2 regions of the Paraburkholderia sp. RHO2 genome follow, and region 2 is predicted to be linked to the other one. Evidence: riboswitches for the same ligand, from Rfam matches in the RefSeq annotation. Region 2 holds a riboswitch; the other holds the start of a gene.
The links. A riboswitch is a leader RNA that binds a small molecule or an ion and turns the genes downstream of it on or off. The one in region 2 is predicted to bind thiamine pyrophosphate.
Positions count from the first base shown of each region.

Region 1: it holds a riboswitch for thiamine pyrophosphate, as region 2 does, so the genes downstream of both, ABTV10_RS08265 (TenA family protein) here and thiO (glycine oxidase ThiO) in region 2, are expected to answer to the same signal.

Region 1 covers NZ_CP162617.1:1,797,007-1,803,197, reverse strand. Annotated here, with positions in the region: gene ABTV10_RS08295 (MFS transporter) at 1-150, shown strand, start outside; gene ABTV10_RS08290 (DUF2470 domain-containing protein) at 172-468, shown strand; gene ABTV10_RS08285 (zinc ribbon domain-containing protein YjdM) at 495-842, shown strand; gene ABTV10_RS08280 (cupin domain-containing protein) at 881-1,258, opposite strand; gene ABTV10_RS08275 (MarR family winged helix-turn-helix transcriptional regulator) at 1,345-1,803, shown strand; gene ABTV10_RS08270 (carboxylesterase/lipase family protein) at 1,800-3,386, opposite strand; TPP riboswitch at 3,501-3,597, shown strand; gene ABTV10_RS08265 (TenA family protein) at 3,591-4,319, shown strand; gene ABTV10_RS08260 (ABC transporter substrate-binding protein) at 4,316-5,344, shown strand; gene ABTV10_RS08255 (ABC transporter permease) at 5,322-6,137, shown strand; gene ABTV10_RS08250 (ABC transporter ATP-binding protein) at 6,130-6,191, shown strand, end outside.
Region 2 covers NZ_CP162617.1:4,469,802-4,475,992, reverse strand. Annotated here, with positions in the region: gene ABTV10_RS20925 (NUDIX hydrolase) at 1-308, shown strand, start outside; gene ABTV10_RS20920 (pyridoxamine 5'-phosphate oxidase family protein) at 348-758, opposite strand; gene ABTV10_RS20915 (hypothetical protein) at 936-1,337, opposite strand; gene ABTV10_RS20910 (glycosyltransferase 87 family protein) at 1,578-2,819, shown strand; gene ABTV10_RS20905 (hypothetical protein) at 2,846-3,262, shown strand; gene thiE (thiamine phosphate synthase) at 3,283-3,975, opposite strand; TPP riboswitch at 4,002-4,124, shown strand; gene thiO (glycine oxidase ThiO) at 4,123-5,190, shown strand; gene thiS (sulfur carrier protein ThiS) at 5,202-5,411, shown strand; gene ABTV10_RS20885 (thiazole synthase) at 5,413-6,162, shown strand.

The DNA.
Region 1 (6,191 bases), 2.7 Mb from region 2:
CTCGCCGGACCGCTGATCGACCAGGTGGGTATCCGCACCACGTTCTTCGCCCTCGCGATCCCGGTGGTGGCCGTCGCGGCCGTGTGCTTCATGCTGCCGGTGCTGCACGAATTGGACTCGGATCGGCCGGCGATGATCGAACACCCCTGACCCCGTCGATAGGCTCGTCGTGTGACTTCCTTCGACGCCACCGTCATCGCCGCCGTGACCGGCCACATGAACGTCGACCACACCGCCGACAACCTGCTGATCGTGCGCGCCTTCGCCGCACCGGCCGCGACGGCCGCCCGCATGACCGGGCTCGACGGCGAGTCCGGCGAGTGGGTGGCCGACGTCGACGGCACCGAGCGCACGGTGCGGGTGCCGTGGCTCGGCCCGGTCACCGACCGGGCGTCGATCCGCACCGAAGTCGTCGCGCTGTACCGGGCGGCGTGCGACAAGCTCGGGATCGCACCGTCCGAGCACTGAGCGTGCGCTGCCGCTAGGCTCTCCACGTGGAAAACGCCCTGCCGCCCTGCCCCAACTGCTCGTGCGAGTACACCTACGAGATGGGTGCGCTGCTGGTCTGCCCGGAGTGTGCGCACGAATGGGCCCCCACCGATCACGGGGCGGACCCCGATGACGGGGTCATCCGGGATGCCGTCGGAAATGTCCTCGCCGACGGCGACACCGTCACCGTGGTCAAGACACTCAAGGTCAAGGGCAGCCCGACCGGCATCAAGGCCGGCACGAAGGTCCGCAACATCCGGCTGGTCCAGGGCGTCGGCGACCACGACATCGACTGCAAGGTGGACGGCATCGGCCCCATGCAGCTCAAGTCGAGCGTCGTCAAGAAGGCCTGACCGGCCCCCCACCTACAGCGGAGGGACGAAGCCCGGGGCTACTGCGCCCAGGGCGGCGCAATCTGGTCACCGCCGGCCTGCATGGCCGCCTTCATGCCGATGACGGATGTAACCCATGCGCTGGCGGGCTCGGGCGTGGCGTTGGTGACACGGAAGAGTGCACCCGCCGGGACAACCACACAGTCGCCGACTCCCGCCGTGAAGCTCTCGTCGTCCATCTCGATGTCGAGGGTGCCGCTGAGGACGTAGAGCACCTCTTCCTCCGTCATCGCGTGGGCCTGCCCCGGGGTGTTCGGGGAGAAGTCGGCACGCCAGGCCGCGAGCGTCCGCGCTCCGCTCGCCCCCGCGGCGAACGACGTGAAATCGACCCCGTGCATGTGGAACACGCGGGCCTTTTCCTCGGGCAGATGAACCATGACCCCTCCTTGTCATACAGCGAATGGACAACCAAGTTGACCATATACGGTCAACCTGGTTGTCCACAGCGTTCTAGGGTGAATCCATGAAGCCGGCCGACGATCTCGCTATGCCCTTCCTACTGATGGGCGCCTTCCGGGCGCTCGTCGACGCCGTCCACGAGCGATTGGCGCAGGACGGGTTCCCCGGCATCCGCGCTCACCACGGCTTCGCGCTCCAGGCGATCGGGACCGGCGGATGTACCAGCGTGGAGCTGGGCGATCGCCTCGGGGTGTCCAAACAGGCGGCAACGAAGACCGCCAAAAGCCTGGAAACCATGGGCCTGGTCGACCGCCGGACGAACGACGACGATCGGCGTGAGCGCACCCTGGTCATCACCCCACGAGGACGAATGCTGCTCGACCTGTCGGCAGCCGCCTTCCGGCAGGAAGTATCAGCCTGGCGAGCGAGGGTGGGTGACGATCACGTCGACGCGACCCTGACCACACTGTCGACCGTCGGCCGGGGAAAGCGGAGCGACACCGACCTGTCGGACTGGTCCTAGCTGAACCCCATCACCTCGTCGCCCCAGGCGACGCGCATCGCGTGGTCGGGGTCCTGCACCAGGGTGTCGTGGTTGTCGATCAGCAGCGTGGCGCGGCCGGCCTCGGTGTACGGCGCCCAGTGCTTGGAGCCGTCGAGGGCGGCCGGGACCGCGTGCCGGGCGAATGCCAGCCACCGCCGTTGCACCCGGCCGGACACCTCGGATGCGCTCTTGCGGCCTCCGAGCCAGAAGGTCGGGTCCGGGTTGAGGGTCCCGAAATTGCCGAATACGTAAGGCAATTCGGTCGCGTGCCCCGCACCGACCCGGGCCGCCTTGAGCAGCGGGGTGGAGTGGTCGAAGCGGTACACCCACGTCGGCGAGTGCCTGCTGTGCGCGTCGGCCACCCACAGGGCGGGCATCCGGAACGCCGCGTCACGCGAAATCGCCAGCACCCCTCGCGGTTTGGTGTTGTCCGGGTACGCGGCGACGATCTCGGCGAGCCGCACCGGCGAGAGCCCGGGATTGTCCTCGGCCAGTCCGGCGAACATCTGCTGGACGGCCTCGGAGCTGACCGGCAGCAGCGGCGAGCGCATGAACTTGAAGATCGACGCCTCGTCCTTGTTGGAGCCGATGATCAGCGGGATCCGGTGCGAGTACCCCTTCTGGAACGCCGCCACCGGATAGTGCGGGACCAGGTCGCGGTCGACCACCGGTGCCATCGCGAGCGTGCCGGGCACCCGGGTCGGCACCTCGTCGACGAGGATGTCGCCGGCCTTCACCAAACGTGCGGCCGGCATGTCCATCAGGTCGCCGATCCTGCCGACCGGCAGGTCCAGGATCTCGAGGTAGCGGCGAGTGACGTTCGCAGCACGTTCGGCGCCGTACACCGACGTCGCCGGCGGACTCTGCGAGATCGCCCGGTGGAACAACCCCTCCGCCTTGGGCACCGTCATCAGGGTGGTGATCGCGCCACCGCCCGACGACTCGCCGAACAGCGTCACCTCGTCCGGGTTCCCACCGAACACCGCGATGTTGTCGCGGACCCACTCGAGTGCCGCGATCTGGTCCCGCAGGCCCAGGTTGGACTCGAACGTCCGGGCCGCGGTGGAGAACGAGGACAGGTCCAGGAACCCCAGCGTCCCGAGTCGGTAGTTGAACGTCACCACCACGACGTCGCCGCGCTGAGCGAGCAGCCGACCGTCGTAGATCGCCTGCGCGGACGAGCCCAGGACGTAGGCACCGCCGTGGATCCAGACCATCACCGGTCGCGGTGTGCCGTCGGGCCGCGGCGCCCAGACGTTGATCGTCAGGCAGTCCTCGTCGATGCGCATCGACGGGTCGAGCGGGACGGAGGTGTCGTGCCCCTGCGGCGCCATCGCGCCGAACGCACGGCCGTCGAGCACGTCGCTCCACCGCTCGGCCGGCACCGGGGAACGGAAGCGCAGGTCTCCCGTCGGGGCCATCGCGTAAGGGATGCCCTTCCACGCGAACACCGGTCCGGAAACGCCTCCGCCGTATCCGCGGACCGGGCCGAGCGACGTCTCGACGACGAGCGTCTCGGGGCCACGGGACGCCCCCGTCTCCAGGACTTCCACAGCTTCCATGACGCGCCCCTCCTCACCTCCGACACGTGGTCGGAGCCGTCCGTCGGTCGGTCCCCCGCACGACAGAACAGCCGATTGCCAAGGTACCAATCCTGCGGTGCTAAGGTCGGCTCGTTCACTGACACGGGGTGCTCCGCACGGGCGGGGCTGAGATCACACCCGGGAACCTGCATCAGGTAATGCTGACGAAGGGATGTCACGGCGATGACGACGCCTGTCCACGACACATCTGTCCACCTCGCCCCAGCGGGCTCACGCTTCACCGATCTGCTGTGGGAGCGAAGCGCCGTCCTGCGTGCGGCCATCGACGACATGGAGTTCCTGCGCCGCCTCGGCGACGGCACCCTGCCGCTCGAGGTGTTCCGCACCTACATCGAGCAGGACTCGCTCTACCTCGCCGAGTACGCGAAGGCCCTCGCGCTGCTGGCCACCAAAGCCCCGGACCCCCGTACGGCCGCGTTCTGGGCGACGTCGGCCGCGACGGCCGCGGTCGTCGAGACCGAACTGCACGAGGGGCTCATGAGCAGCGGCGTGCTGCCCGAGCGCATCGGCGAACCCGAGCACTCACAGGCCTGCCTGGGGTACGTGTCGTACCTGACCTCGACCGCGTCCACCGAGCCGTACCCGGTGGCGGCCGCGGCCGTCCTGCCGTGCTTCTGGATCTACGCCGAGGTCGGACGCCGCCTCGCCGCCGACGCGCACGAGGTGCTCGCCGCCGACCCCACACACCCGTACGCGCAGTGGGTCACCACGTACGACGACCCGGCGTTCCACGAGTCCGTGGCCACGGCACGACAGCTCGTCGACGCTGCCGCGGACGCCGCGACGCCCGAGCAGCGCGAGGCGATGGTCCGCGCGTTCGTCATAGCGACGCGCTACGAGTTCATGTTCTGGGACACCGCCCTGAACCCGCAGCCCTGGCCGGCGTCGTGACGACGGTGTCGCGGTTGCGCCGCGCCCTGGCCACCTCGGCGATCGTCGCGTCGGCGCTGAGCATCCTCACCGGATGCGGGGGTTCCGACGATTCCGGCGATACCATCCGCTTCGCCCTCGACTGGACGCCGAACACCAACCACACCGGTTTGTACGTGGCCCTGCAGGAGGGCTACTTCGCCGACGCCGGGCTGAACGTCGAAGTGCTGCCGTACAACAACACGTCGCCGGACACGCTCGTCGACGCCGGCAACGCCGAATTCGGTACCAGTTTCCAGGATTCGGCCACGTTCTCCCGCGCCGCCGGTGCGCAGACCGTGTCGGTCCTGGCGCCGCTGCAGCACTGGGCCACGGGCATCGGGGTCCGAGCGGACCGCGCCGACCTCGCGAGCCCGAGGGATCTCGACGGCAAGACGTACGCCGGCTTCGGCGACCCGGGCGAGCGGGAGACGCTGCGCCAGGTGATCCGGAACGACGGCGGCACAGGCGACTTCGAGACCGTCGTGCTCGGGACCTCCGCGTACGAAGCCGTATACGGCGGGCAGGCCGACTTCACGGTGTCGTACTTCGCGTGGGAGGGCGTCGAGGCGGCGCGCCGCGGCACCCCGATGCGCTACTTCCACTACACCGACTTCGGGTTCCCCGACGCCTACGCGATCGTCGTGAACGGCAACGAGAAGTGGCTCGCCGAACACCCCGAGCAGGCCCGCAAGTTCGTGCAGGCACTCCAGCGCGGCTACCAGGTGGCCGCCGACGATCCGGACCGCGGCGCGAAGGCCCTCATCGACGCGAACCCGGGGGTCTTCAGCGACGAGGAGTTGGTGGTCGAGAGCCAGCGGATGCTGGCGGCCGACTACATGAAGGACGCATCCGGCCGGGTCGGAACTCAGACGCGGGAGCAGTGGGCCGGGTACTCGGGATTCCTGTACGAACACGGACTGCTCGCCGGCCCCGACGGCAAACCACTGACGGCGGAACCGGATTGGTCGACGTACTTCACCGATGAGTATCTCGCGACCCCGTAAGCGCGACGCGACGACCACCGCCGGCCCGGTCCGCCGGCTACTTCCGGCGGTGGTGGTCGCACTCGCGCTCGTCGCGGCGTGGCAGGTCTACGTGACGATCAGCGGGATCCGCCCTCAGGTGCTGCCGTCGCCGGGCCGCGTGCTCGAGCAGGGCTGGGCCCACCGCGACGACATCGCCGTGCACGCCTGGGCGACGCTGCAGGTGACGCTGATCGGGTTCGCGGTCTCGTTGGTCGTGGCGTGGGCGCTCGCGATCCTGGTCGACTTCTCGCCCTGGCTGCGAAGGGCTTTCGTGCCACTGTTCGTGGTGTCGCAGACCCTGCCGATCATCGCGATCGCGCCGCTGATGATCATCTGGTTCGGCTTCGGCCTGCTGCCCAAGGTCCTGGTCATCGCGCTCGCGACGTTCTTCCCGATGGCGATCGGGCTCGTCGAGGGGTTCGCCTCGGCCGATCGCGAGGCCGGCGCGCTGCTGCGCAGCATGGGCGCGTCGAAGTGGCAGCAGTTCCGGTACGTGCGGTTGCCGTCGGCCCTCCCCCGGTTCTTCACGGCGCTGCGCATCGGCGTCACCTACGCGGTCGTCGGCGCCGTGTTCGCCGAGTATGTCGGCGCGAGTTCCGGACTCGGCATCTACATGAGCGTGCAGAAGAACTCGTTCCGCACCGACCTGGTCCTCGCGGCCGTCCTGGTGACCGCGACCATCAGTGTCGCCCTGTACCTGTGCACGTTCGCGATCGAACGGGTCGTCGCGCCGTGGATCCAGCAGCCACGGCAGGAGGCGCGTCATGACTAGCGATCGTTCCGAGGCCCCCGTCGTCGAACTGTCGTCGGTCACCAAGTCGTTCGG
Region 2 (6,191 bases):
CGACGACGGAACTGCTGGACCGGCTCGCGCAGGTGCTGCCGCGGACCATCGAACTGCCGGACGGCGGATTCGGCTGGCTGCCGCGCATCGAGGCAGTGCTCGAGGGCCGGGCCCGCGACGCCCGGCACGGGGACGCGCGCGTCCCGGTGCACACCGCGTCCGGCAGCGGCGACGACGAGGTGGCCCGGCTGGCCGCGACCGACGGCGCCCTCACCGCCGTCGTGACCGCCGACCGCGGACTGCGTGCCCGGCTGCCGGAGTCGGTGCTGACGCTGTCGCCGTCGACGGTGCTGTGGTGGCTGGACTGAGGGCGGCCGGACCGAGCGTCGACCGGACCGAGCCGGAGGTCAGCCGCGTTCGAGGAGGAAGCGCCGGCCGATCACCTCGGTGGGCCGGATCTCCACGAAGTTGTACTTCTCGGTCGGTACCCACGACCGCAGGTCGAGTTCTTCGGCCGCGTTGATCTCGTCGAAGCGGACGAGCGTGCGTGCGATGCCGCGGACCAGGATGCTCCACGCGGACGTGGCGTCGGCGCGGTCCACCTGAAAGGTGACCATCGGCTTGAGCGTCAGTTCGGTGAGCTTGTCGCCCTCGGCGCTGCGGAAGTAGAGCTTGCCGTCGTTCACCGCGTAGTTGACGGGGTAGACGTCGGGCTGGTCGCCGGTGACGAGGATGAGCCGTCCGAGCCGCTCGGTCGCCAGCAGATCCAGCGCCTCCTGCTCGGTGAGCGCGGTGACGGGGGTGGTCCGGTCCGGCATGTCTCCTCCGATCGTCGGCGAGTGTTCACCTCCGACTCTGCCCCCTCTCGCATCCGAGTGCCAGGGCATCGTGATGTGAGCTGCATTGCATGCGAGAACTACTGCGCAGCAAAGCAATTTGCGCACTTATCGGTCTCGCTCGCGTGGGTCCGGGACCGATAAGTGCGCGAAACGCGATCAGGCGTCGGACTTCTTCCCGGAGTTGTTCTCCTCGCGCCGGTTGCGGAGGACGACCAGCGGCAGTAGTACGGTGGCGAGTGCGGTGACGAGCCACACCACGATGGTCGCGAGGATCCAGCTGCGCCAACCCGAAATCGACAGCCCGCCGAACGTGGAGGCGATGGCGAGGGAGACGAACGTGGACACCAGTCCGATGCCGCCCAGGAAGGCGGGCGCGTTGCGTTCGGCGAGTCGGGTGATGAACGGCGACAGTACGGTCTGGGCAACGGCGAACAGGACCACTGCGGTGATGAATCCGGCCGCGGTGACGGATACCTCGGGAATCAGCCACACCGCTGCGAGGATCCCGAGCGCGGCCGACCCCAGGAAGATCGCGCACCGTATGAGAAAGCGAATCATGTTCCGGCCCTTCCACGTAGACCGTCCCGGCGCGCGGTTGTACAACCCGCGAACCGGGTGGTCGATTTCGGGCGAGCTTACCCCTCGGAGTGGCGGGTGGCGCGTAACACCGCCGCGCGCGAGCGCGAACTCCCGGACAGGGGAGTGGTGCTCGGCGGTGCCCGTTCGGTGGGGATCGACATTGTTGCTTAGGCTTTGTATGTAGATCCGGCCGGGGACGATCGACAAGGGGGCTGGCAGGTGTTGCGCAGCGGTGAGGCACAAGAAAACGAAACGTCTTTCCGGGCAGGGCACCTCGTCGCGCTCGGATTGTGGGCGCTGACGTCGGCGATCCTCGTCCTCACGACGGTGCGCCCGTGGATGCCGGAAATCGGCCTCTTCGCCGGCGGCGCCGACCTCGACGTCTACCGCGACGGCGCGCGGCACGTCATGGAGGATCTGCCGCTCTACACCCAGCCCGTCATCCACGGCCTGCTGTACACGTACACGCCGTTCTCGACGCTGGTGTTCGTGCCGTTCGGTCTGCTACCGCTCGGCTACGACAAGTACATCTGGATGGCGGTCAACCTGGCGTTGCTGGTCGGGATCGTCGCACTGTGCTGGCGGATGCTCGGTTACCGGATCACGCCTCGCCTCGTCGGAATCTCGACCCTGCTGGCGGTGGTGTGCACGTTCCTCGAACCCGTCCGCACGACACTGTTCTACGGGCAGATCAACCTGGTCCTCATGGCGCTGGTGCTGTGGGACGTCTCCCGCGACGAGCGGAGCCGGATCAGGGGCATCGGCGTGGGGATCGCGGCCGGCATCAAGCTCACCCCCGCATACTTCGTGCTCTACTACCTGGTGCTTCGCCAGTGGCGGGCGGCCGCCGTGGCGATCGGGACGATCGTGGCCACGATCGGCGTGAGTTGGCTCGTGCTGCCGGACGATTCGCGGCAGTACTGGACCGACACCTTCTTCGAGTCCACGCGGATCGCGGAGGATCAGCACCCGTCGAACCAGTCGATCCGCGGGGTCGTCGCGCACCTGACCGGGCAGGCGACGCCGGTCGCGGTGTGGCTCGTGCTGGCCGCGCTCGTCGTGGCGGTGAGCATGTGGATCGTGGTGCGCCTGCACCGCGACGGCGAGCGCCTGCTCGCGATCACGGTGGCGGGTCTGAGCGCCGCGGCGGTGTCGCCGTTCTCGTGGAGCCACCACTGGGTGTGGTTCGTGCCGCTGCTGGTCTACATCGTGCACCGGGCGCTGACGAACCCCTGGTGGTGGCTCGGGGCGGCGGTGATCTACCTCGGGGCCGGCGCGTGGCCGTACCGGTGGGACGAGCGCGTCGTGGTGGTCGGTCTGTTCCTGTTCCCGCCGCAGTGGTCCGTCGCCGACATTCTGATGAACATCTATCTGTTGCTGTACGCGGTGGTTCTGACCGGGGCCGGGGTCGTCGCCTTCCGCGGCACGGAACCGTCTGGTCAGCACCCAGTGGCAGCGTGATCCGGGCATCCTGTCACCATTCCGGCATGAAACTTCGACACCTGATCGCCGCCGCACCCGTCGCTCTGCTCGTCCTCACCGGCTGCAGCGACAGCGACGCGGACACGGCCGCATCGCCCTCGACCGAGACCTCCGCCGCCACCGCAAACCTCGTCGACGCCGCCGTCAAGGAGATGTGCGGCCAGGTCGCGGTCTTCATCGACTCGTCCGAGCAGGCCGCCCAGGCCGCCGGGCAGCCCTTCGACCGCGCCGCGAAGGGCGAAGAGTTCCTGGGGCTGCTGAAGACGAGCTCGGGCGCGTGGGTGGGTGCCTACAACGCGCAGGCCGAGGCGGCGGGACAGCCGCTGTTGGACCCGGCGACCGCGACGTGGGAGGACATGCCCGCAGACAGCCGCGCCATGATCGAGAAGTCCGTGCAGTCGGGCGTCTCCGGCACCTGCTGATCCGAGGAGAGCGGCCGAGGTCAGCCGCGCAGGGTGTCGGACAGCGCCCGCGCGGCGGCCTCGGGGTCGTCGGCCTCGGTGATCGCACGCACGACGACGACGCGGGTGGCGCCGGCCTCGAGGATCTGCGGCAGCCGCTCCTGGTCGACGCCGCCGATCGCGAACCACGGGCGGGCGGGCGCGGCCTCGGCGGTGCTGCGCACCAGTTCGATGCCGGACGCCGTCCGCCCCGGCTTGGTGGGTGTGGCCCACACCGGACCGGTGCAGAAGTAATCGACGTCCTCCTCGATCGCCGCGAGGCTGGCCTGTGCGCGGTTGTTCGTGGAGCGGCCGATCACGACGTCGGGGCCGACGATCCGGCGGGCGTAGTGCACGGGCAGATCGTTCTGGCCCAGGTGCAGCACGTCCGCGCCCGCGGCGAGCGCGAGATCGGCCCGGTCGTTGACGGCGAGCAGCGCGCCGTGGCGGCGCGCGGCGGCACCCAGTACCGCGAGGGCAGCGAGCTCCTCCTTCACCTCGAGCGGCCCGAACTCCCGCTCGCCGGCCGAGCCCTTGTCGCGGAGCTGGACGATGTCGACGCCGCCGGCCAGTGCGGCCTCCACGAAGTGCGCCAGATCGCCCTTGTCCCGGCGGGCGTCGGTGCAGAGGTAGAGGCGCGCGTCGGCGAGGCGTTCGCGCGGTGTGGGGTGCTTGACGGTTTGGGAGGCGTGCACACTTGGAACGGTAGTCTCTACTGCGGACTAATCAACACGGGAGTCCCAGGAGCACAGCACTGTGCAAGGGGCTGAGAGGGGGCCTGCCGGCCCCGACCGTCATACCTGACCCGGATCATGCCGGCGCAGGGAGTGAGGTGGAAAAAGGTGACCCGATCGGTATCCGTCGTCGGAGGCGGTGTCATCGGCCTGTCCGTCGCGTGGCGCGCCGCACAGCGCGGTTGGACGGTTCGGTTGTACGACCCGGCGCCCGGTTCGGGCGCGTCGTGGGTCGCGGGCGGGATGCTCGCGCCGCTGTCGGAGGGCTGGCCCGGTGAGGAGAAGGCCCTCGCGCTCGGGGCGGCGTCGTTGCAGCGGTGGCCGGACTTCGGTGCCGAGCTCGAGCGCATCGCAGGCGTGACGCTGTTCACCTCGGACGACTCGCTGACCGTCGCGCTGGACGCCGCCGACGCCGCCGACCTGCACACGATCGCCGACTGGGTGGCCGAGCAGGGGCACGAGCTGCGCATCCTGAACCGCGCCCAGATCCGGGAACTCGAGCCGTCGCTCGGCCGCGGAATCCGACTGGCACTGCAGGCGCCCACCGAGCTGGCCGTCGACAACCGGCTCCTGGTGCGGGCGCTGCGGACCGCAGCGGTCGAGGCGGGCGTCGAGCTGATCGAGCAGGCGGTGACCGATCTGGACAAGCTCGCCACCGACCAGGTGGTGCTGGCGGCGGGATCGAACTCCGCGCAGCTGTGGCCGGATCTGCCGGTGCGGCCCGTCAAGGGTGAGATCCTGCGGCTGCGGGCGCGACCCGGGGTGACGCCCGCTCCGCTGCGCACCATCCGCGGCAGCGTGCACGGGCGGCCGTCGTACCTCGTCCCGCGCGCCGACGGAATCGTCGTCGGCGCAACGCAGTACGAGTCGGGACATGACACGCAGGTCACCGTCGCGGGCGTGCGGGACCTCATCGCCGACGCCGAGGCGTTGATGCCCGCGATCGGCGAGTACGAGCTGTACGAGGCGAAAGCCGGTCTGCGCCCGATGAGTCCGGACAACCTGCCGATCATCGGCCGCGTCTCGGACCGGGTGGTACTGGCGACCGGGCACGGGCGCAACGGCATCCTGATGACCCCGGTGACCGCGGACGCGACGGTCGCGATCCTGGACGGCACACCATTGGCCGAGGCGGAAAGTGCCACCGCCGAACGATTTTCACCCGCGAAGGCATGAGTGAGGTTTGGATGAGTGAGTTGATCGGGATCACCGTCAACGGTGAGGACCGCGAGTTCGACGGACCGCTGACGGTCACGCAGCTGCTCGAGCGGTTGGACCTGCCGCAGCGCGGCATCGCCGTCGCGGTCGACGGCGCGGTGTTCCCGCGCGGTCGTTGGTCCGAATCCGTGGGCCGCGGGTGGGAAATCGAGATCCTCACGGCGGTGCAGGGTGGCTGAGATGGACAAGCTGACGATCGCCGACCGGACCTTCGGCTCACGCCTGATCATGGGCACCGGAGGCGCCGCGAACCTCGCGGTGCTCGAGGAGGCTCTCGTCGCGTCGGGCACCGAACTGACCACCGTCGCGATGCGCCGGGTCGACGCCGCGGGCGGCACGGGTGTGCTGGACCTGCTGCGCAGGCTGGACATCGCCCCGCTGCCGAACACCGCCGGGTGCCGCGGTGCGGCGGAGGCGGTCCTCACCGCGCAGCTCGCGCGGGAGGCGCTCGAGACCGACTGGGTCAAGCTCGAGGTCATCGCGGACGAGCGCACACTGCTCCCCGACGCGATCGAATTGGTCAGCGCGGCAGAGCAGTTGGTGGACGATGGGTTCACCGTCCTGCCGTACACCACCGACGATCCGGTGCTCGCCAAGCGGCTCGAGGACGTCGGCTGCGCCGCGGTGATGCCGCTGGGTTCGCCGATCGGCACCGGCCTGGGCATCTCGAACCCGCACAACATCGAGATGATCGTCGACGCCGCGAACGTTCCCGTCATCCTCGACGCCGGCATCGGCACCGCGAGCGATGCGACGCTGGCGATGGAGTTGGGCTGCGACGCAGTGCTGCTCGCGACGGCCGTCACCCGCGCGAAGGACCCGGCGCTCATGGCGTCGGCGATGCGCGGCGCGGTGACCGCCGGCTTCGAGGCGCGGCACGCCGGGCGCATCCCGAAGCGGTTCTGGGCGCAGGCGTCGTCGCCGATGTGACGACGGTCCCCTGTGTCGCGCGGGCGCGC